Regions from separate parts of the Marinococcus sp. LNHM4E3-1 genome, predicted to be linked through region 1. Evidence: riboswitches for the same ligand, from Rfam matches in the RefSeq annotation. Region 1 holds a riboswitch; the other holds the start of a gene.
The links. A riboswitch is a leader RNA that binds a small molecule or an ion and turns the genes downstream of it on or off. The one in region 1 is predicted to bind glycine.
Positions count from the first base shown of each region.

Region 2: it holds a riboswitch for glycine, as region 1 does, so the genes downstream of both, ACTRXI_RS01575 (serine dehydratase beta chain) here and gcvT (glycine cleavage system aminomethyltransferase GcvT) in region 1, are expected to answer to the same signal.

Region 1 covers NZ_JBQLID010000005.1:180,094-190,965, forward strand. Annotated here, with positions in the region: gene ACTRXI_RS07555 (hypothetical protein) at 1-230, opposite strand, end outside; gene ACTRXI_RS07560 (hypothetical protein) at 387-860, shown strand; gene ACTRXI_RS07565 (CapA family protein) at 955-2,097, shown strand; gene ACTRXI_RS07570 (MBL fold metallo-hydrolase) at 2,198-2,839, opposite strand; glycine riboswitch at 3,033-3,121, shown strand; glycine riboswitch at 3,125-3,212, shown strand; gene gcvT (glycine cleavage system aminomethyltransferase GcvT) at 3,294-4,400, shown strand; gene gcvPA (aminomethyl-transferring glycine dehydrogenase subunit GcvPA) at 4,418-5,779, shown strand; gene gcvPB (aminomethyl-transferring glycine dehydrogenase subunit GcvPB) at 5,766-7,247, shown strand; gene ACTRXI_RS07590 (rhodanese-like domain-containing protein) at 7,317-7,709, opposite strand; gene ACTRXI_RS07595 (lipoate--protein ligase family protein) at 7,874-8,710, shown strand; gene dat (D-amino-acid transaminase) at 8,788-9,663, opposite strand; gene mntR (transcriptional regulator MntR) at 9,899-10,315, shown strand; gene ACTRXI_RS07610 (hypothetical protein) at 10,335-10,706, opposite strand.
Region 2 covers NZ_JBQLID010000001.1:319,979-330,850, reverse strand. Annotated here, with positions in the region: gene ACTRXI_RS01605 (SulP family inorganic anion transporter) at 1-1,511, opposite strand, end outside; gene ACTRXI_RS01600 (hypothetical protein) at 1,672-1,845, opposite strand; gene ACTRXI_RS01595 (hypothetical protein) at 1,880-2,446, opposite strand; gene ACTRXI_RS01590 (RDD family protein) at 2,494-2,913, opposite strand; gene ACTRXI_RS01585 (GNAT family N-acetyltransferase) at 3,027-3,326, opposite strand; gene ACTRXI_RS01580 (hypothetical protein) at 3,313-3,540, opposite strand; glycine riboswitch at 3,696-3,800, shown strand; glycine riboswitch at 3,804-3,881, shown strand; gene ACTRXI_RS01575 (serine dehydratase beta chain) at 3,960-4,457, shown strand; gene sdaAA (L-serine ammonia-lyase, iron-sulfur-dependent, subunit alpha) at 4,454-5,338, shown strand; gene ACTRXI_RS01565 (hypothetical protein) at 5,375-5,515, shown strand; gene ACTRXI_RS01560 (universal stress protein) at 5,956-6,438, opposite strand; gene ACTRXI_RS01555 (hypothetical protein) at 6,710-6,847, shown strand; gene ACTRXI_RS01550 (nitroreductase family protein) at 6,899-7,471, opposite strand; gene ACTRXI_RS01545 (pirin family protein) at 7,513-8,379, opposite strand; gene ACTRXI_RS01540 (MarR family winged helix-turn-helix transcriptional regulator) at 8,511-8,948, opposite strand; gene ACTRXI_RS01535 (aminoglycoside phosphotransferase family protein) at 9,012-9,923, opposite strand; gene ACTRXI_RS01530 (Lrp/AsnC family transcriptional regulator) at 10,052-10,507, opposite strand; gene ACTRXI_RS01525 (DMT family transporter) at 10,693-10,872, shown strand, end outside.

The DNA of each region.
Region 1 (10,872 bases):
AATTTGATTACAAACGCAATATCTTTCATACTCAACTTTTCTCCAGTGAGAGCATAAATCGTTTTTTTCGGCCGGAAGCTGTTGTCCATTTTGTCAGCGGTCTGCTTATCGATTTGCTGAAAAACGAGAATGGCTTTGAGCTGGCGGGCAAATTCGCCTTCTGCCTTCATGGCGGGGGCTTTTTTCTTTCGCGCCCGGTTTAGCGCGGACGGTTTTTCTACGGGGGTCATTATAAAATTCCTCCTGACAATAGTTTGGCTGCTTTTCTTTTATACCCCGAAAGCTGTCTCATTCAACCCAGCCGTTTATAGCGTTTTGAAGGAAGTTTATGAGAATAGAAAACCGTGAATAAAATAATCATCTCCAGCAGAAAGAAGGAACGGCCTGTGATTGAAATATTGATTGAACATGTACCGAGTACACTGCTGCATCTGCTAACCGGCGCAGCAGTAATGTATATATTTTACGGAAATCCGGATTTAATTGTTTCACAACGCTTGAAGGTGATGGCATTCGGTGTGATGGTGATTGTGCCTGATATCCCGAAGCTGTTTGGCAATTATATTTTTCATACGCTGCTGACGGTGCCATTTATTGCGGCAGCGTTCGCTCCGGTTGTCTGCCGCGTGCTCGGGGGAGGATTCCCAAAAGCCTGGACAGCTTCATTTTTTACGCTGGCCGTCGGCTCCATGCTGATTGACTTTCTGGGAAACGGTACTCAGTTTTTATTCCCAATAACCTCGAAGAATTTTTCTTACCCTCTGCTTTATCAGGAATGGTGGGTAATCGTACCGCTTGCGGGTGTCCTGGGGACGCTGGCTGTATGTGGAAAAAGAAATATTTTGCCCCGGCAGACATAAAAATGCATGAAAACCTCTTCAATTCCAATGAATATATTAGTAAACTTATAGTATATTTAGACTAGGAATTCTATTTAAAAGAAAAGAGGATGTCATGCGAAAATTGTATTATGGATTAACGTGCGGGATTTTCCTTTTAAGTGGCTGCAGCAGCGCTGGGGAAAATAAAAATTCTGAGACACAGAATGAAGCCTCGGAGGCGCAGAATGAAAATTCAGAAGCACAGACAGAAGAAGATTCCAAAAATCAGAAGCAGGAAGATGAAAGCGTTACGATTGGCGCGGCGGGAGACGTTTTGCTGCACGGGCGTGTATATAAAAGAATGGAAGAAGACGGGGAGTACGATTTCACTCCGGCGCTGAAGGCAGTTGCTCCGATGCTTGAAGAACCGGATTACACGATTGTGAACCAGGAATCAATACCCGGCGGCGAGGAGCTTGGTTTATCGGCTTATCCTTCCTTTAACAGTCCGTATGCAATTGTAGACGACCTTCAGGATGCCGGAGTGGACATGCTCTCCGGAGCCAATAACCATACGCTTGACCGTGGAATGGAGGCTGTAAACAATGCGATTAATCATTATGAGCAGACAGGTATGGATTACGTGGGAGTCTATAAGGACGAGGAAGATGCAGAGCGGCAGCGTATTGTAGATGTAAAGGACGTAGACATGGGTGTGCTTTCCTATACATATGGGCTGAACGGCATCGAGGTGCCGGAGGGGCATGAATATGTCGTGCAGAAAATTGATAAAGAACAAATACAGGAAGATGTCGAAGCGATGAGAGATGACGCGGACATCGTAGTTGTCAATATGCACTGGGGAAATGAATACGAGCGCCTTCCGAATGAAGAACAAAAAGAGCTGGCCCAATTTCTTGCAGACCAGGAAGTGGACGTAGTTATTGGTCATCACCCTCACGTGCTTCAGCCGATGGAATGGGTTGAGGGTGAAGAAGGAAATGAAACGCTTGTTTATTATTCTCTCGGCAATTTCTATTCCGGTCAGGATCAGGAATATACCGATACAGGCGGTATTGCTACATTCGATGTGGAAAAAGACGGCGAAGACGTGAAGATTACAGAGCCTAACGTTGATTTTACCCAGGTTGTACCGGGCCCTGAGGACCAGTACACAGTGAAGCCGATGGCCGAAGCAGACCACCCTGCTGAAGGTGGTGAAACCGAAGAGGATCTGCGCGAGCATGTGTATCAATGGATCGAAGAAAACGATTAAAGTACTAACCGTCTGAAACTGGGCGGGAATGCATAAATAATTTCATTTACTGTATTAAGATATTAAAAGACCTCTAATTTTAAATCAGAGGTCTTTATTTTTATGCGCCAAACCCATTAATGAACGGGTTGGAATCCATTTCGGCTTCGATATCGGTGAAGGGGCCGTGGCCGCAGGCTACTATTGTATTTTCCGGGAGTTCAAGCAACTGCTCGTGAATAGAGGCTAGCAGCGTATCCATGTCGCCTCCGTAAAGGTCAGTACGTCCAACACCACCTGAAAACAATACATCGCCGGAGAAGACTGTGTTGGTTTCTTTATGCCAATAGGAAACACTTCCCGGCGAATGGCCCGGTGTATGAAGCCATTGGAATTCAAAGCTGCCGAATTGAAGCGTTCCTTCAGACTGCAGAAGGTGATCCGCGGGCTTTGCAGTAAACGCAGCCTCCGGCATCATGCGTCCGGAGCCGTTTTTTTGGGCGTCCCCAGGCCAGTCCCTTTCATGCTCATGAAGATAAACAGGGATATTGTAGGCTTCCCGCACGGCATCAAGCGCACCGATATGGTCAAAATGGGCGTGTGTTAACAGAATGACTACAGGACGCATCTCGTTTTCCTGAAGATAGGTGAGCAGTTTATCGGCATCCCCGGCCGGATCAATAATTACGGCGTTTTTATCATTATCGTACAGAACATAGCAGTTTGTCTGCAGTGGTCCCAGTGGAAGCTGTTTCCAGTTCATAGTTTCCCTCCAATTTTTATGCTGATTTTAGTATAAACAATATTACAGTGAGAAGAAATGATTGATCCAAAGTGATAAACGAATGATGCAGTACAATTTATCGGAAACGTTCGGGTTAATTTTTTTCAGCATTGGTTTTTATCTGAATTAGTGATAGAATATGAGTAAATAAAGATGTACATATAATGCGCGGATGATGGTAAGGGGAGAGACTGCCAGGCAGCGCCGAAGGAGCAAGCCGTAACAGGTGAATCTCTCAGGCAAACAGACTCTTACTGGACGCTCCTCTGGAGAGCGCTTCTTTTAGAAGCCACCCACGAAGACACTCTTTCCGTACGACGGAAAGGAGAAACTTTCTGGTTATAGGACAGAGCTTCCATATCTTATGGAGTTCTGTCTTTTTTATGCTTTTTACTGTTTTGATTTTTCAGAAAATAATGATGAGGTGATTTTCTTGGCAGAATTAAAACGAACACCCCTGTATCCGGTATATGAAAAACACGGAGCAAAAACCGTCGATTTTGGCGGATGGGAAATGGCTGTTCAGTTTTCCGGCATCAAAGACGAGCACGAGGCGGTTCGTACAAAGGCTGGTCTGTTCGATGTTTCCCATATGGGTGAGGCGATCGTAGAAGGAGAGGGTGCTGCTGAATTTCTACAGTATATGCTCACAAACAACATAAAAAATGCAGAACCCGGAAAAGCACTTTATACCGCCATGTGTTATGAAGATGGAGGTACGGTTGACGATCTGCTCGTGTACCAGCTCGAAAAAGAAAAATACATGCTCGTTTTGAACGCAGCTAACATTGAAAAAGATCTGGAATGGCTTCGCCGCCACGTAACGAAAAACGTAAGTATTACCGATATTTCGGAAGAAACAGCACTAATCGCTGTACAGGGCCCGGTGGCAGAAACGGTGCTGCAGAAAGTAACCGATGCTTCTCTTGCAGAGATTCTGCCATTTCGGTTTGCTGCCGGTGCTTCAGTCGGAGAAGCAGAAAATATTATCATCTCAAGAACCGGCTATACCGGAGAAGACGGCTTTGAATTATACTGCCGGGCTGAAGAGGCCATCCGAAGCTGGGAGACGATCATGGAAGCAGGAGAATCCGAAGGACTCATTCCATGCGGTCTCGGCGCGAGAGACACCCTGAGGTTTGAAGCGAAGCTGCCGCTCTACGGCCAGGAGCTGAGCGCAAATATTACGCCGCTTGAAGCAGGCATAGGCTTTTGCGTAAAGCTGAAGCAGGAAGATAATTTCATTGGTAAAGAAGCTTTAAAAAAACAAAAAGAAGCGGGATTAAAACGTAAACTTGTCGGGATCGAAATGGTTGATAAAGCAATTCCGCGCCCGGGTTACATGGTACACAATGATGACGGAGAGGAAATCGGCTGGGTAACTACGGGCACTCAGTCGCCGACGCTGAAAGCAAATGTGGGACTTGCACTTCTGAATATTGGATGGACGAATCTCGGTCAGGCTGTCGAAGTGGATGTGCGGGGCAAAGCCAAACGCGCAAAAGTGGCAGCTGTGCCCTTTTATAAACGGGAAAAATAAACAGAGGAGGCACCAGAATGGATTATCGCTATCTGCCGGTAACCGGCGAGGATAAAGAAGAAATGCTTAAAACGATCGGTGTGGATTCGATCGGTGAATTGTTTGAGGACGTACCGGAAAATATTCGCTTTTCCGGAGAAATGAATCTGCCGAAGGCTCTTGGCGAAACGGATCTTCTAAAGGAAATGAAGCGCCTCAGTAACAGAAATACCAGCGTGCAGGACTGCGTCTCCTATCTCGGGGCAGGGGTGTACGAGCATTATATACCGACAGTCGTCGATCATGTGCTCCGGCGCTCGGAATTTTACACGGCATATACTCCGTACCAGCCGGAGATTTCGCAGGGCGAGCTGCAGGCAATCTTTGAATTTCAAACGATGATCAGTGAACTTACGGGAATGGATATTGCTAATTCGTCCATGTATGACGGGCCGACGGCGCTCGCAGAAGCAGCACTGATGGCCGCAAGTGAAAACAGAGGGAGGCGCCGTACCGTTGTCGTCTCTGGAACGGTTCACCCTGAAGCGCTCGATGTATTGAAAACATACGCTGCCGGGCCCGGACTTACAGTGAAAATCGTTCCCGAAAAGGACGGGCATACGGATATGGCTAAGCTTGAAGACATGATCGATGCTGATACCGCAGGAGTGATTGTGCAGTACCCAAACTTTTACGGTACTATTGAAGATTTAGCTGCTGTAAGGCAGGCAGCCGATAAAGAAAACTCGCTGATGATAGTGTCGGCAAATCCCCTTGCGCTCGGCGTTCTGACGCCGCCGGGAAGCTTCGGAGCGGATATTGTGGCAGGAGACGCTCAGCCTCTTGGTATTCCAATGCAGTTTGGCGGACCGCACTGCGGATTTTTTGCCACCACTAAAAAGCATATTCGGAAGGTCCCCGGGCGTCTTGTCGGACAGACGGAGGATGAAGACGGAAGCCGGGGTTATGTACTGACGCTGCAGGCAAGAGAGCAGCATATCCGCCGGGATAAAGCGACATCCAACATTTGTTCAAACCAGGCTCTGAACGCGCTGGCTGCTTCTGTCGCAATGACGGCTCTCGGTAAAAAAGGGCTGAAGGAAACGGCAGAAAGAAATGTTAAAAGTGCTCATTTCTTTAAACAGCTGCTCAAACAAAAAGGCATTGAGCTTGTCCATGAGGCGCCATCGTTTAATGAATTTGTGGTTGACCTCGGCCGTCCAGTGGCAGAAGTGAATGAACAGCTATTCAGGCAGGGGATCATCGGCGGGTATGATTTAGGTGAAGTGTCGGCGGATAAAAAAGGCCAGATGCTCGTATGTGTGACTGAACTTCGCACAAGAGAACAGCTGGAAACCTTTGCCAAACATTTGGAGGTGCTTGTACATGAAACAGCCTAACCAACCGTTAATTTTCGAACAAAGCAAACCAGGGAGGGTAGCGTATTCCCTTCCTGAGACAAATATACCTGAACAAAGCCTGAGCGATATTTTGCCCGGGGCTAATATCCGGGAAGAAGAGCCGGCACTGCCGGAAGTATCTGAACTGCAGTTGATGAGACATTATACGGCGCTTTCGAATCGAAATTACGGAGTGGATTCGGGCTTTTACCCGCTCGGGTCCTGCACGATGAAATACAATCCGAAAATCAATGAAGAAACGGCCCGCATGGCCGGTTTTGCCTCGACGCATCCGTACCAGCCGGAAGCACAGGTGCAGGGGAATCTCGAAATGATGTACGACCTGCAGCAGGCGCTTGCTGAAATAACCGGTATGGATGAAGTGACGCTGCAGCCGGCGGCCGGTGCCCAGGGAGAGTGGACCGGTTTGATGCTGATCCGGGCGCTTCACGAAGCGAACGGAGAAACGGGACGCACGGAAGTAATCGTGCCCGACTCTGCGCACGGGACGAACCCTGCTTCAGCAACGGTGGCAGGATTCGATCATGTAACGGTCCGGACCGATGCACGCGGACTGGTGGACCTTGAGCATTTAAAAGAAGTAACGAGCGAAAAAACGGCTGCCCTCATGCTCACGAACCCGAATACACTCGGTTTGTTTGAGGAAGATATTATGGAAATGGCCGATACGATCCATCAGGCTGGCGGCCGGCTCTATTATGACGGGGCGAACTCCAATGCTATTATGGGCATCACAAGACCCGGGGACATGGGATTTGATGTCGTTCACCTGAACCTGCATAAAACATTCACGGGCCCTCACGGAGGCGGTGGGCCCGGCAGCGGGCCGGTTGGCGTAAAAAAAGAGCTGATCCCTTATCTGCCGGGGCCGGTGCTTGCAAAAGAAAATGGTAAGTACTACTGGGATAAAGACCGTCCGCATTCCATCGGCCGCGTCAAGCCGTATTACGGTAACTTTGGCATTAACGTACGTGCCTACACGTATATCCGTACGATGGGAGCAGAGGGACTCAAAAGAGTATCAGAGTATGCTGTATTAAACGCCAATTATCTAATGAGACGGCTTGAGCCGTATTTTGACCTCCCATACGGCGGTCACTGCAAGCACGAATTTGTGATTTCGGGCCGCCGCCAGAAGAAGCTCGGCGTACGTACGCTCGATATGGCTAAACGCCTGCTTGATTATGGTTACCATCCGCCGACCATTTATTTTCCGATCAACGTCGAAGAGTGCATGATGATCGATCCGACGGAAACCGAAGCGAAAGAAACGCTTGATGCGTTCGCAGACGCCATGATCGGGATTGCCAGAGAAGCAGAGGAAGACCCGGAAATGGTGCAGGAGGCTCCTCACACTACCGTAGTCGGAAGGCTGGACGAGACGCTGGCAGCACGTAAGCCAGTGCTGACATATAATACTGAAACGTCGCTCAAGTCCATGAAATAAATAAATCGATGAGGTTTTCGGACTTCAAAGATATAAAAAAAGGAAGAGCATGCCAGCTCTTCCTTTTAATTATGCGCTTTTTTTCTTTTTGCTGATCTTACCTGTCCAACGCTTGAATCCGCCTTTCAGGTGATAGATATCCCGGTTTCCCTTATGCTTTTTGATCAATTTTGCAGCTTGCTTTGAACGCATGCCGGATTGGCAGTATAAATAAACAGGCTGGTCTTCCCGGATCTCCACCATCCGCTGCTTCATTTGGGAAACAGGAATGTTCCGGGCCCCGAGGATGTGGCCGCCGTCATATTCTTTCGGCTCACGCACATCGATAAGCTGGGCTTTACGATAGCCTTTAATAAAATCTTCCTGTGGTAATGCAGTTAAGTCTTTCGGGCCGACAAACCGTCGTACAATAAGAAAAACTAATACCGCAATAAACACTATCCATAGCCATTCAAATATCATATATATTATTTCACCTCTTTCCGGGTCGATTGCAGATTAATTATAACGCATAACCCTGGTACTTTGCTAGATTTCTAATTAACGGGCTGTCATTTTTATATATAGAAAGCAGTGATCTCTGCTACAATGGAAATGGAAAAATCGAGAAAGAGAGATGAACATTAATGGCAAAAGATACTTGGCTTTTTATAGATTCAGGCAATCAGTCACCAGCCTATAACATGGCGCTCGATGAAAAACTGCTGCAATGGCACAGTGAAGGACTGATTCCGCCGGTAATCAGATTTTACGGTTGGAATCCGCCTACGCTTTCGGTCGGTTACTTCCAAAAGGCGAAGAAAGATATTGATATGGATGCAGTGGAAAAGCACGGCGTAGGTTTTGTGCGCCGGCCGACGGGAGGTCGGGCGGTTTTGCATGATCAGGAGCTGACCTACAGCATCATCGTTTCAGAAGATCATCCCGAAATGCCGGAAACGGTGACAGAAGCCTACCGCGTACTGTCGGAAGGGATTCTGCAGGGATTTTTAAAGCTCGGCCTGGATGCTTATTTTTCCGTGCCGAAAACGAAGGAAGAAGAGGATTCTTTGAAAAATCCCCGTTCGGCTAATTGTTTTGATGCCTCATCGTGGTATGAGCTGGTGGTGGAGGACCGGAAAATTGCGGGGAGTGCCCAGACGAGACAGCGCGGCGTTATCCTTCAGCACGGTTCGATTATTCTGGATCTTGATGAGGATAAATTGTTCGATTTGTTTAAATATCCGAGCGAGCGCGTGCGGGAAAGAATGCAGAAAACCTTTAAAAATAAAGCTGTAGCAATTAATGAGCTGACGGATACGCCATTTACCCTTGGCGATCTGCGCAAAGCATTTAAGGAAGGATTTGCCGACGGTCTGAATGCCGGCCTTGAAGAATATGAGCTGACCACCGTCCAAGAACAAGAGGTGCAGCAGCTGGCCGCAGAGCGCTACCAGTCAGAGGAATGGAATTTCAGGCGCTGATACAGTGCATAAATCACGGAATAAAAATACAAAAGACCGCTCCGGAGCGGTCTTTTGTTGATTACGCATATAAATACTCAGTTATAGGTGACAAGCGGCTGGGTATCCCCCGCTTCGAATAGTTCTACCTCCCGGCGGAATTCTCCAAGCAGCTCTCTCGTTACGGGAGAGTCTCCGTATCCGGCTTCAAATGAGCCCTGAATGGATCGCACAGGCACAATTTCAATCGAAGTGCTCGTCATAAACATTTCGTCAGCCTCCTGGGCCTCCCCGATAGTAAACGGACGTTGTTCAACGGGAATATTCAGCTGCTTTGCAAGCTGAAGTACATAGCGTTTAGTGATACCTTCGAGAATATAATTGCTCTGCGGATGGGTAATAATCGTTTCATCTTTAACAATAAAGGCGTTAGTGGAAGAGCCTTCCGTAATAACGTCTCCGCGGTGCTGGAGGGCCTCTGCGCAGTGGTGGTCCTCTGCGGCCCGTTTGGCAAGGACGTTTCCGAGCAGGTTAATGGTCTTTATGTCACAGCGAAGCCAGCGGATGTCTTCAGTGGCGTACACATCAATACCGTCGGACTGCTTAGCAAACGGCACCTCGGCCGCTTTTGTAAAACCGGTTAGTACAGGGGCATTGCCGCGTTCATACAAATGATCCCGGGCCTGGATTCCTCTGGTCAGCTGAAAGTAAATATAGCCCGTGGTAAGCCCGTTTTTATCAATCAACCGGCGGAGAAGCGATTTCATAGTATCGGGGGAATAGGGAACTGCCAGGTCAAGTTTAGAGGCACTGTCCTGAAAACGCTCAAGATGACCTTCCTGGAGGAATAATTTCCCGTTATATACCCGGATTACTTCATAAATACCGTCGCCGAAATAATAGCCGCGGTCGTCAAATGAAATAGCGGCTTCCTCTTTTGGGATGATGGATTCGTTATACATCACATAGCTCATGAATGCTGCCTCCTTCAATACTTTATATTGTACAAGATTGCAGATGCGAAAAAAAGAAAAGCCCTTCAAAAGGGAAAGAATTATTCAGAAAACAAAAAAGTTTCTTAGGGGCAATTTTGAAATATGGGTTAATAATAAGAAAAAGAAGGTTTGTTTTTTAGAAATAGTTTCGTTAAAATGAAGAAAGCCAATTTTTTTGTGTGACGGTTTTTATCATATTTATTGGAGGGTCTCGATGCCGACTCCTAGTATGGAAGATTATTTAGAGCGGATCTATCAACTGATTGAATCAAAAGGTTATGCGCGTGTCTCAGACATTGCAGAGACGCTGGAAGTGCATCCTTCCTCGGTAACAAAAATGGTCCAAAAACTCGATAAGATGGAATATCTGATTTATGAACGGTATCGGGGACTTGTGCTGACTTCAAAAGGAAATAAAATAGGGAAGCGTCTGGTTTACAGGCATGAGCTGCTTGAGAAGTTTTTACATATTATCGGTGTGGAAGAGGACAAAATATATGCCGATGTGGAAGGAATTGAACATCATCTCAGCTGGGATGCGATTGACCGTATTGGAGATGTTCTTCAGTATTTTGAAGAGGATGATGAACGTGTGCAGGCGCTGAGCGACATTCAGCGTTCGTATGAATAAAAAAGATCAGGCGTTTATTTTACGCCCGATCTTTTTTTCGGTTTTTGTTTCCCTGAATTACTTTCAGGTTTGCATCGTTTCGTCGTTTACTGGAGTTTTTAGCGGATTTTTTCTTCTGCTGCTTCTGGGCCTGTTTGAAATTTTTCGCCTGATTTCCTTTCGCTGCCCCAGGCCGTCCCGAAGCAGCATTAGAGCCGGCTTGGTATTGGTTCATCATCGCGCGCTTCATGATAACTTTTGTGAAAAGGAAATATAATCCAACAGCGATAGCTGCACCAATAACAAGATAGAGAAGCAGACCAAGCGGGTCTGTTACGAGCCGGTAACCCACCCCTAAAATGGCAAGTCCCAGCACAACAGTGGCAATGGGATTTTTCAGCGCTTGCTGCATGGAACACACCTCTCGTTTCGTTAAAATTTTCATGCGTTATCAGCGGGCAGGGACAGTTATATCGAAAATTAATCAAATAGTATAGTACATTAAATAGTAAAAATCAGAGATACCCTGATATCCTTCTTGCTAAATCAAACAGCTTCCTTGAGAAGATTTACTTCCA
Region 2 (10,872 bases), on a different contig from region 1:
AGAGCGCCAATGCCAGTAGTGTCAATGTCGTTCACCCCGGACATATCAATCGCGGCCTTCAGCCCGCCGCTCTCTGTTTTACGGCGGTCCTGAATCGTTTTTTCCACCATTTTCACAAAATAGCCGACGTTCGAAAAATGAATGCGCGTGTCCGCCCGGACGAGCACCGTACCCGGCACCCGCTTAGCATTCGGGAACCGCTGCAGATCCAGGTAGCTGTGAGTATCCTCCTCATAGCCGATCTCCACGATGTTCGGCCGGGAAATGTGGCGAAGCAGCAGCAGGATCGAAAAGCCAATTCCAATTAAAAGCCCCCACTGAATGCCGACGAGAAGCGTAGCAGCAAACGTTACAACCCATATCCATCCGTCCTCTGGCTTCACCCGGAAGGCGTCCTTTAGGGACCGGATGTTAATCAGCCCGGCGACCGAAACGAGAATAATGGCTGCAAGTACCGCGTACGGCAGAAAGTAGAATAAAGACGTGAAAAAGAGAAGCGTGACAAGCACCCCGGCAGCGGTAATAATCATCGCTGCCTGTGAAGCTGCTCCTGTACGGTAGCTGATGGCACTTCTTGAAAAGCTTCCGGTCACCGCGTAGGAGGAAAAAAACGGACCGGCAATATTGGCATACCCGATCGCCCGGATCTCTTTGTTCAGGTTTACACCAAAATCGTTTTTATCGCTCAGCGTTTTTGTGATCGCAAGCGTCTCCATCATCGCAATCAATGCAATCGTCAGGGCAGTCGGGATTAACACCTGCACATCCGCAAGGTTAAAGCCCGGCACGGTAAAATCCGGAAGGCCCTGGGGCACTTCCCCGACGACACTCACTCCCTGGTTATCGAGGCGAAAAAGCCCGACTGCCGCAATGCTCAGTACGACGACAATGAGAGAAACCGGGAGATTGCGTTTTACTTTCCGGCCCCCGATCAGCACCAGCAGGCTCAAGGTTCCAACAAGCAGGGTCGGGATATGTACCTGGGGCAGATGGACGATCACATCCCGCAAAAGCGGGATAATCTGCGTCTGGCTGCCGACACTGATCCCCATAAACTGCCCGAGCTGGCTCATGCCGATCGCAATCGCCACCGCCGAGGTGAAACCGCTGATTACGTTCGGCGAAATAAATTTCACAAACGCGGCGGCATTCAGCAGGCCAAGCGCTACCTGCATCACCCCGACCATGACCGTCAGCAGCAGCACGAGTGCCACGTAATCCGGCGTCGCCGGCTCAGCGTACAGCGACACCCCGGAAAAAACAAGAATCGACGCCATCGCCACCGGCCCGATAGCCAGATGCTTTGATCCGCCGAACAGGGCGTAGATTAAAAGCGGAAGCAGCGAGGCATACAGCCCCATCACCGGCGGCAGGCCGGCGAGAACGGCGTAGGCCATTCCCTGCGGCACAATCATAATAAAAATCGTAAAGCCCGCAGCCATATCCTTTTTCAGCGACTGATTATTGTACTCCTGCGGCATGCTTAATATGTTTTTTGTCCTCCGGTGCATAAATCCTTCCTTCTTTCTCCGTGAACTTGCAAAGTGTTCAATCTCTCTCTTATAAATCATGAACCATAACTGCTTAAAAGAAAAGCCCGCGCCGTACCTTTTTGTAAAAACAGACTAACGCCGCCAGCAACACAAAGGCAGACACCCGGAGGTCCCTGCCTTATTTTTCCCATTCGTTTTTCAGCTCTTCTTTGATTTCGGCTTTCAACTGCTCATATGCGGCTTCATCCATCTGTTTCTTCTTTGCACGAAGCAAACGTTCACCAAATGCTTTTATGTTGAAAGCAATCATCAGCAGAGCGCCAACGATCAGCATATCCATAAGCAAGTCCACGGCTCTTCCCTCCTCAAGACAACGTGACTTCAACCTAGCCGCTGTTCTGTAAAAAGGCTTTAATTTGTTCACGGTGCGCGTCGGTGTCCGCCCTGGCCTCTTCTGAATAGGAGAGGGAATAGGTGCCTCCCTTCGCGTAAAACGTGTACGTAATCGGCCCACTCTGGATATCCCGGCCCACCGGACGTCCCCCAATACTGAGCACGTCATCGTGAGCGCCGAATACCATCTGATCGCCCGCTTCGTAATTTAAAATAATGTGAATGTCGTTGCTGTTGATGCCGTACACAAGCCGTGTACTGTAGTCCTCTTCATACCGGTGCCGGTTGCCCGCGTCCTGAAAATAAGGAAGAAGCTCGTCCTCTTCTTCCTCGCTGTACCAAATCTCCACTTCTTCGGGCTCCCCCTCTTCATTCTCGTTAATCTGCGCCCTCGAAACCGGTGCATCGTTCAACAACGGAAGCGGCACTTCTTCTCCCCATTCCGTTTCTATATTTCCAGGGACATCTTCCTCTTCCTCCGTATAGTAAGAAGGCACGGAACAGGCGCTTAAAAGAATGAATATGCCGGCTGCCCCGGCAGAAAAGATCTTTTTCATCATGTATTTCCTCCGCTCGCATGATTGGCGTAACCATCCCGATAGTAAAGCTACCGGCTTTTTTTCACCACCCGGGTTCCCGCAAGAAAATCATGCACTGCCCGTTTGTCCTTACGGACAAGCACCATAATTATACTCGTGATCATCAGTATGTATAGAGTAATTCCGTACAAAATATTAGCTACGAGCACGCGCATCAGCATTGCCCCGATGCCAAGCTTCCTTCCGTCCATTTTCACAATCTGAATGCCCATGGCATACTTCCCGACCGTCTGGCCCTGCCATACTATCGGCAGAATCATGGAATATAGAAGCGATCCGGCACCGGAAAATATATCGACATTCACTTCATCGAGGTTGATCCATAGCATGGCCAGCATACTTATGAGAAGGATGGGGAGAGAAAGCAGGAGGCCGTCAATAACAATAGCGAGCAGCCTGCTGCCAAACCCGGCAGGTTCCTGTTGCATACATACACTCCTTTAATCACTCTTATTGTAAGCTCTTCTTTTATATTTTTTCATAATAAGCTAATTTTTGGAAGTGACAATCTCCCCGTTTCCTTAACTTTCCAACGAAGTTCTCAGCTGCCCGGGAACAACGCAGTGTTCAGCCGGCCCATCACCAGCACATTGTAAAACGAACCACGGGCAAAATGGGCTTTACGGAGCGTCCCTTCTGGTTCAAACCCGCGGCTTTTATACAGCTGTACTGCGCGCGTGTTTTCTTCCACCACATCGAGCTCCAGCCGGAATAAGCCTAAATAATTATCGGCGATATCCAGCAGATGATCAAGCAGACGGCTGCCGATCCCCCGGTTCTGAAACTCATCGTGCACCGCCATGGCAGTCATGCCGTAGTAATGCAGCTTACCGCTCAGCACCTCCAGAGAGCCGATACCGACGACGCGGCCGCCGTACTCGGCGAACGATCACATGATCGTTCGCCGTCAGCCCTTCGATAAATGACTGGTTGGAGGCTCTTCGCTCCGAAGGGAGTCCCAGCGTATAATGCATGACAGAGGGCTGGCGCCGGAGAATATTAATTTCTTTTTCATCTTCTGCTGTGACGGGGCGCAGAATAATTTGTTCGCTCATAGTCGCATCCCTTCATTTCTTTCGGTAAATTGGTTTATTATTCCAGGCTAACAGGCTGCATCCAGTATATCGCTCTCATGCCAGCTGTCAAAAAATAGGTTTACTTTTCCAGACCGGATGTTTACACTAAAAGTAACAAAATATTGGTTTTGCAGATGAATGTATTGGGAGAGCCTGTAGAATATTACAGCACCGAAGGAGCAATTCTTCCCACCAGCCGGTAAGAAAAAACTCTCAGGTACCAGGACCAGTACAGGATGCACCTCTGGAGAAGGTACGCGTACCTGCCGAAGAAGAAAATTCTTGCCAAAGAATGAAATCTTTCAGGCACACAGACAGAGAAACGGCGATTCAGGCCGTTTCTCTGTCTTTTTTTGTATTAATGTAATCGTTTTCAATTCAAATTTGGAGGAATCGTTATGGAGTTTGACAGCTGTTTTGATATTATCGGCCCGATTATGGTCGGTCCTTCGAGCTCTCACACAGCGGGGGTCGTATCGATCGGGAAATTTGTGCACGACTGGCTGGGAGAGGTCACAGATGTGACAATCACGTTCTACGGCTCTCTCGCCTCCACCTATCAGGGACACGGCTCGGACAAAGCCATAATCGGCGGCCTGCTCGGATTATCCGCCCACGACACCAACGTCCGGAGTGCGTATGCGCTGGCCAAAGACGCAGGCCTTCGTTACGACTTCCAGTTCTGTCCGGGCACTCCAGGCGGATGCCACCCGAACACTGTACATCTTCAGGCATCGTCCGGCATAGAAACCGTCCGCGTATCCGGCGCCTCCATCGGCGGCGGAGTGGCCTGCATTTATGGAATTAACGGTCATGACACCAGCATTAATTTGGGAACGGGTCCGGATATTTTAACGATTGCAGCCCGAACGAAAAAGGAGGCTTCATTTATATGAACGATACCATTGAAAGTATTGTACAGGAATGCATGGCTCAGGACATTTCCATTGGCGAATGGATGCTGCGCCGTGAGGTTCGCCGCTCCGATTTTTCCCGGGAGCAGATTTTCGGACGCATGCAGGAGCGGCTGCGGGTAATGAAGCAGGCGGTCCGGGACGGAGTGAGTAACATTACGGAAACAGAGAGCAGGCTCTCGGGCGGTGATGCTTACCGGATGCATCAGTATAATCAAAACACCGACCCGTTATCCGGACCGGTCATCAGCACGGCGATGGAAGCAGCGATGGCCACGTCGGAAAGCAACGCAAAAATGGGCCTTATCGTCGCAACTCCCACGGCCGGGTCCGCAGGTATACTACCGGGCATTCTGGTCTCTCTCCAGGATAACCGCAGCATCGATGATGACACTCTGACGATGGGGCTGTTCACAGCAAGTGCCATCGGTTACGTATTTGCGAATCACGCCTTTATTTCCGGCGCGGCAGGCGGCTGTCAGGCGGAAATTGGCTCAGCGACGGCCATGGCTGCGGGCACGATTACGGAGCTGCAGCATGGCTCCCCAGAGCAGGCAGCCCACGCCACCGCAATAGCAATGAAGTCCCTTCTCGGACTCGTATGTGATCCGGCTGCCGGGCTCGTCGAAGTGCCGTGCGTGAAAAGAAACGTCATCGGCACCTCCATCGCTTTTTCAGCGGCCGATATGGCTTTAGCAGGCATAACCAGCCGCATCCCCTGCGATGAAGTTATTCAGACGATGCATACGATCGGCCGCGACATGCCGGGCAGCCTGAAAGAGACTGCTGAAGGAGGGCTTGCCCAGACCCCGACGGGAAAAGAAGCCACCCGGAGGCTGTTTCAGCGGCCCTGCAGCTTATGACTCCCGAGCTCTAAATTCCACATAAGAGGTGAAGCTATGAACGAACGCCGTTTTTTTCAAATCTGGTTCGGCACTCTCACTCTCGTCAGCTTATTGTTTACGTACTGGGCTATAGCGGTTTCCGCCCTTCTTTTAGGCATTTTCTGCTTTATTTCTCCAAGGCCCGATGAAAAGTAAACCCCTTAAACAACTCAAAAACGGCTTGAATATGGCTCCCGCCAGGATCAAGCCGTTTTCTTTACTGTTCATATTCTATTTAAATTCCATGCATTCTGCTTTCTGTTTCACCCCTGACGTGCTATTCTTACTATAAGTCCCTATAAAGGAGGTCATTGCCATCGACCATTTTGCATATGTACTTCAACGTCCCAAAAACCAGGTATACATAGGAACAGCCGCCGATATCCGCTCACGCTTCGGCAGCTCGGAACCCGTTTATTTTTGTTCCGAGGATGAACTGCTCGCCAGCTTAAACGCCTTTCGCGATGAAGAGCTTATCATCACTACCGTTAGTGACCTTCCAGTGATTAAACAAAAATGGGACGATAAAAACCACTACACACTTTAATGGCGCATATAGATCCCCGGCGGGATTACTCCACCGGGGATCTTTTGATTTACTGAAGCGGTGCAGTGTGCGCCCGTTGGATCGAAGCGATCGCCGGGTCAACGACATGAACGTCGCAGGGAGCGTGCTTCACCACCGTTTTTGTGGTGGTGTTTCCCTGTATCGCCTGGCCGAGGGCATTGCCGCCGGACTGCCCGAGAATGATAAGATCCGGGTCAACCCTTTCACAGAGCTGGTTCACGAGACGTTTTTTCGGCACTCCATTGTCCAGGACGGTTTTTACCCGCGGTACGCCTTTTTCTTCGGCGTTTTTCCGGTACGCTTCAAGCCGGTATTCTGCTTCTGCGTGCAGCCGCCTGATGCCGATCGGGTCCATCCATCCGAGCGAGGAATATTCATTATAATGAAACACATAGGCGAGCGTCAGGTCGGCATCGTGTTTAACCGCGACACGGCACGCTTCGTCAAAGGCATCAACATTAGGGTTACTGAGCACATCAAGCGCTGCCAGGATATGGCTGTATTGTTTCAATCCATTTCACCTCTTAAATTTTTATAAAATAAAAGCCAAAAAGCACAGAGGTCTCCCTTTAGTACTTTTTGGCTTATGTTGCAGGCTTATGGATTCCCGACATTTCCGCCGCTATGGCTTGTATTTATTACCATATTCCCAGGCGGTTTCAATACTCAAACTAAAAATATTGCGTTTTTATAATTTTCATTCATTTTCACATATCATTCGAGGTTTTAAATAATTGTTAAGCGGATACAATATAATTGAAATATGGTTGCAGGAGGATCGTATGAACAAACATCATCTTTTAAACCAGCTTAATGCTCTAAAACAGCAATGGGTCCAAAAAGAAATTTCTCTTCGGGAATACTTACAGCAGCGTTTGAATCTGCGTCAGCAGCTGAACAAAAGGCACGATGAAAAATAACAAAAAACAGGCAGCGGCTTCCTCCCGCTGCCTGTTTTTTCTATCCCGCAATTATTCCGTTATCCAGGTGGTCACCTGTTCCACCGGCTTCCGGTGCCCTTCCTTCATCTCCCGCATCGGATAGCCGATATAAATCAGTCCGAGTACTTTTCCCCGCCGCCCCAGGCCGAACAGATCGTTCATGTTCGGATGATAGCAGTGCGCCCCGGTGCGCCAGAAGGCCGCCAGCCCTAGGGCATGCGCAGCAAGCAGCATGTTCTGGATGGAGGCGTATACTGCGCCGTACTCTTCAAGCGTATCCACCCGCTCTTCCTCAGACGGCTCGGCTGCCACTGCAATCACGACCGGTGCCCGCATCGGCTTCTCCTTCTGCTTTTCGAGATTCTTTTGCTTTTCCATTTTTTCTTCCGGCGTCATACCTTCCGCGGCGATGGCGGCCATCGCTTCCCCGAGCTGCCTGCGCCCGTCACCGGTCATGACGAAATACCGCCACGGCTCCGTTTTGTGATGCGACGGCGCCCAGGTGCCGGCTTCGAGCACCTGCGCGATGATATCCTCCGGTACTTCGGTTTGTTCTACTAGTCCGTTACTGCGGCGTGAATGAATTGCTGTCAGTACATCCATTCTGCTCCATCTCCTTCATATTGAATGACACTCTGTTCAGCTTACTCTGCGGGCGGGCCGAACTTTCCCTCGTGAAAGTCCCGGTACGCCTGCCTGATTTCTTCCATACTGCTCATCACAAACGGACCGTACGGTACAATCCCTTCACGGATAGGTTCACCGGAGTACACGAGCAGTCTCGTCCGGCGCTTGTGGGCTTTAATGCGGAGCGTCGAGAGCGCTTCCGGATCTCCGTTATCCTCGAAGGTGAGCGTCGCCACGTCATGCTTGTTGACGGTACCATCCGCCACATCGGCACTGCCGGAGAGCGTGTATAAAAAGGCATTATGGTTTTCCGGCAGATGATGCACGTATTCCGCTCCCTCCGATAAATTAATTTCGGTCAGCGTGATTGGGACGAGCGAGTTCAGCGGCCCTTCTTCCCCGGCGACGGTCCCGGAAAAAACCTTTAAATATCCGCCGTCAATTTGTACGGTTGGAGCCTCTTCTCCGTATACATTCTGGTAGATGGTATCGGTATTTCGCTGGTCCTTCGGCAGGTTCAGCCACAGCTGCAGGGTATGGGCGATATCATTTTCCACCCCGTCCTCTGCATGGCGGGCCGCCCAGCCGGCATTCATATACTGCACGTCGCCGGGCTCGAGAATGTCACGGCCGCCGCCGTTGTCAATGTGCTCAAGCCTTCCGTCCACCACATACGTAACGGTTTGAAAGCCACGGTGCGGATGATCCGGGAACGTGCCCTTCTTGAACCAGTCCTCGGCCATTAAAATGAACGGATCAAACTCCTTCCACCGGTCCACCGGCAGCACCCACCCCTTCTGAATGGAAGGAAAACCGAATTCCTCGTACTGTACCGTCCATTTATCACGGATCCGGCGCTGAAACAAATGCTGTTGATGCGCCATGAATAATCCCTCACTTTCATTTTAGTATGCATAGCAACTATTTATTCAAAAAATATATTCAATTCATTTAATCTGCATCTTTAGTACAACATATTTTTCCGGCTCCTGCAAAGAATCTACTCCGAGAGCCCCTACTCCCCCCAGAGACTCCCCGAAACATTTTTATTTATTTTGGCAAGCGTCTGTTCAAGCGCTTTGAGCTCTTCTGTGCTAATTCCCTTCGTCACGGCAGCGTTGAAACGCTCGGCCGCCGGGCGTACCTTTTCCTGAAGATGCCTTCCTTCTTCTGTCACAAACAGCTGCATGGCCCGCTGGTCCTCAGTCCCCGCCGCCCGCCGCACGAACTGCTTTTTTTCAAGCTGGGCGGCCATCCGGGCAACGTTGGTTTTATCCTTCTGCAGCTTGCGGGCTATATCGTTCTGGGTGCGGCCGTCTTCTTCCCACAAAAGCATCATGATAAGGTTCTGCTCCGGAGTAAGATTAAACGCCTGCAGTTCTTCTTTAATAAAGCTCGTTAATTTCAAATCGGTCTGATGGATCATAATGCTGATAAAATCTTCGGTATGCATCTGAATTCCTCCGTTGACTGATGGATTTAAAAAGAACAGTTAAAGCGAGTAACTTTATAAGCTCTATTTCCAATACCATTCCGGTATATTTCTATCAAAATAATGGTGGTCCTGAATAACTTCTTTACTGTACCTGAGCAACTTGTCATGCTGCACGTTACTTTCCCGGTATGCCCATACTATCGCTGATACGACATGAACGGCTGAATACAATGTATACAGCCTCCAAAAAAGGTTTTCATCAAATTCTGTTGCTTGAATATAACCATCGATACTTCCCCTACTGAACGCATGACTTACATTTTTCGTGAAAAAGCCGGTTTTTTGCAGATCATGCACCGGGTCACCCCAATCCATCCGGTCGAAATCTATAATTCCCTGGAACCGTCCTCCTGCTATCAACAGATTTGAGGGATGAAAATCATCGTGCTGGAATCTATTTGGGCGGTCTGCCATTAAATGTTCGTGCTTTTTGATATAAGTATACAGCAGATGCACCGTTTCCTGATCCACCCCTGTTTTATTCAACTGCTCGAAGTACCGGTCGATCTTTTTTGTTTTCACCGTTTTCCAATCAGGATATTCAGGTGGTGCTTCAAGCTCATGCAGCCTTGCAAGCTCTTTGGATGCTTCAAAACCTGCTTTGTACTGATCTTTTTGGGAAAGAGAAGAAAGCACTGCTTCTGCATCAACTCCCGGCAGATATGTCATCAGCATAAACGCCTGTTCATTTCCATCATCTAACTTCCGTTTTCCGATATCTATTGCACGTGGAATAAAGGAAGAATAATTTTCAAGCGTATTCAACACTTTGAACACATGCTTTCGTTCCCCAAGCCTCCCGACTGGAAAAGTCTTCAGCAAATATTTATCATCCAGAATAAATTTCCCGTTTCCTGAAAAGCCTTTTTGAATTGGTCGAATTGTTGAAGCGTATTTAATCGGGTCATACTCTCGAAAACCATCCGGTATCATTGCTATTCTCCTCCGCTCTATGCAGCCCCACTACGATAACATATCCGCTTTTTTTAAAGGCATTTTAACGTATTAATTGCTCGGTTTTGGCTATTCCGTTTTTTCTATATTAATCTCTGAATCTATTTTTATTTCCTGAGCGGCAGCACCGTCGAAGCCTTGACCTCCCGGAGCACGATGCTCGTCTGCAGCTGGGAGACGCCGAGCTGGTTCAGCTCCCGGATAAACGCCTCCAGCTCCTTGCGGCTGCGGTGGATCGTTTTCAGCATATAATCAAACGAGCCGGTCATGCAGTAGCACTCCATCACCTCCGGCATTTCCGATAAACGATGTTCGAGCTCGTTTAACTCCTGCGTCTGGTGAATGCTCGTACTCATAAATACCGTGCACAAAAGATCATACCCGAGCTTTTCCTGGTTGAGGATCGCCGTATACGAATCAATATATCCTTCCTGCTCCAGCCGTTTGACCCGGGCGTGGGTCGCCGGCGCCGAAAGGTTCACCCGCTGGGACAGCTCCAGGTTGCTGAGCCTCGTTTCCGTCTGCAGTAAATCAAGAATATGTACATCCACATCGTCTAACATGCGTTTCCCTCCCGAATAATATTCGTTTTCACCGTGCTTCTTTCACCTTAAACAAAAATAAATTCTTTTTCATGATCGTTTTATTAATAAATATTTTGTATTTATCATTTTATACAAAATAATATTTTATACAATCATTTTACATGATACATTTATTTCGTACAATATTACGGGAGGGAACAATCATGAAATACACCGCACTGCTGCTGCTCGCAAGCCTATGCTGGGGGAGCAATTTCATCGTTGGCGAAGGCTTGACCGCCTACGCTTCTCCCGTGACGCTGACGATTCTGCGCTACGGCATTGCTGTTTTCTGCCTGCTGCCCATCATTCTGTTCACAGAAAAACGCCTGCTTCCTGACAGA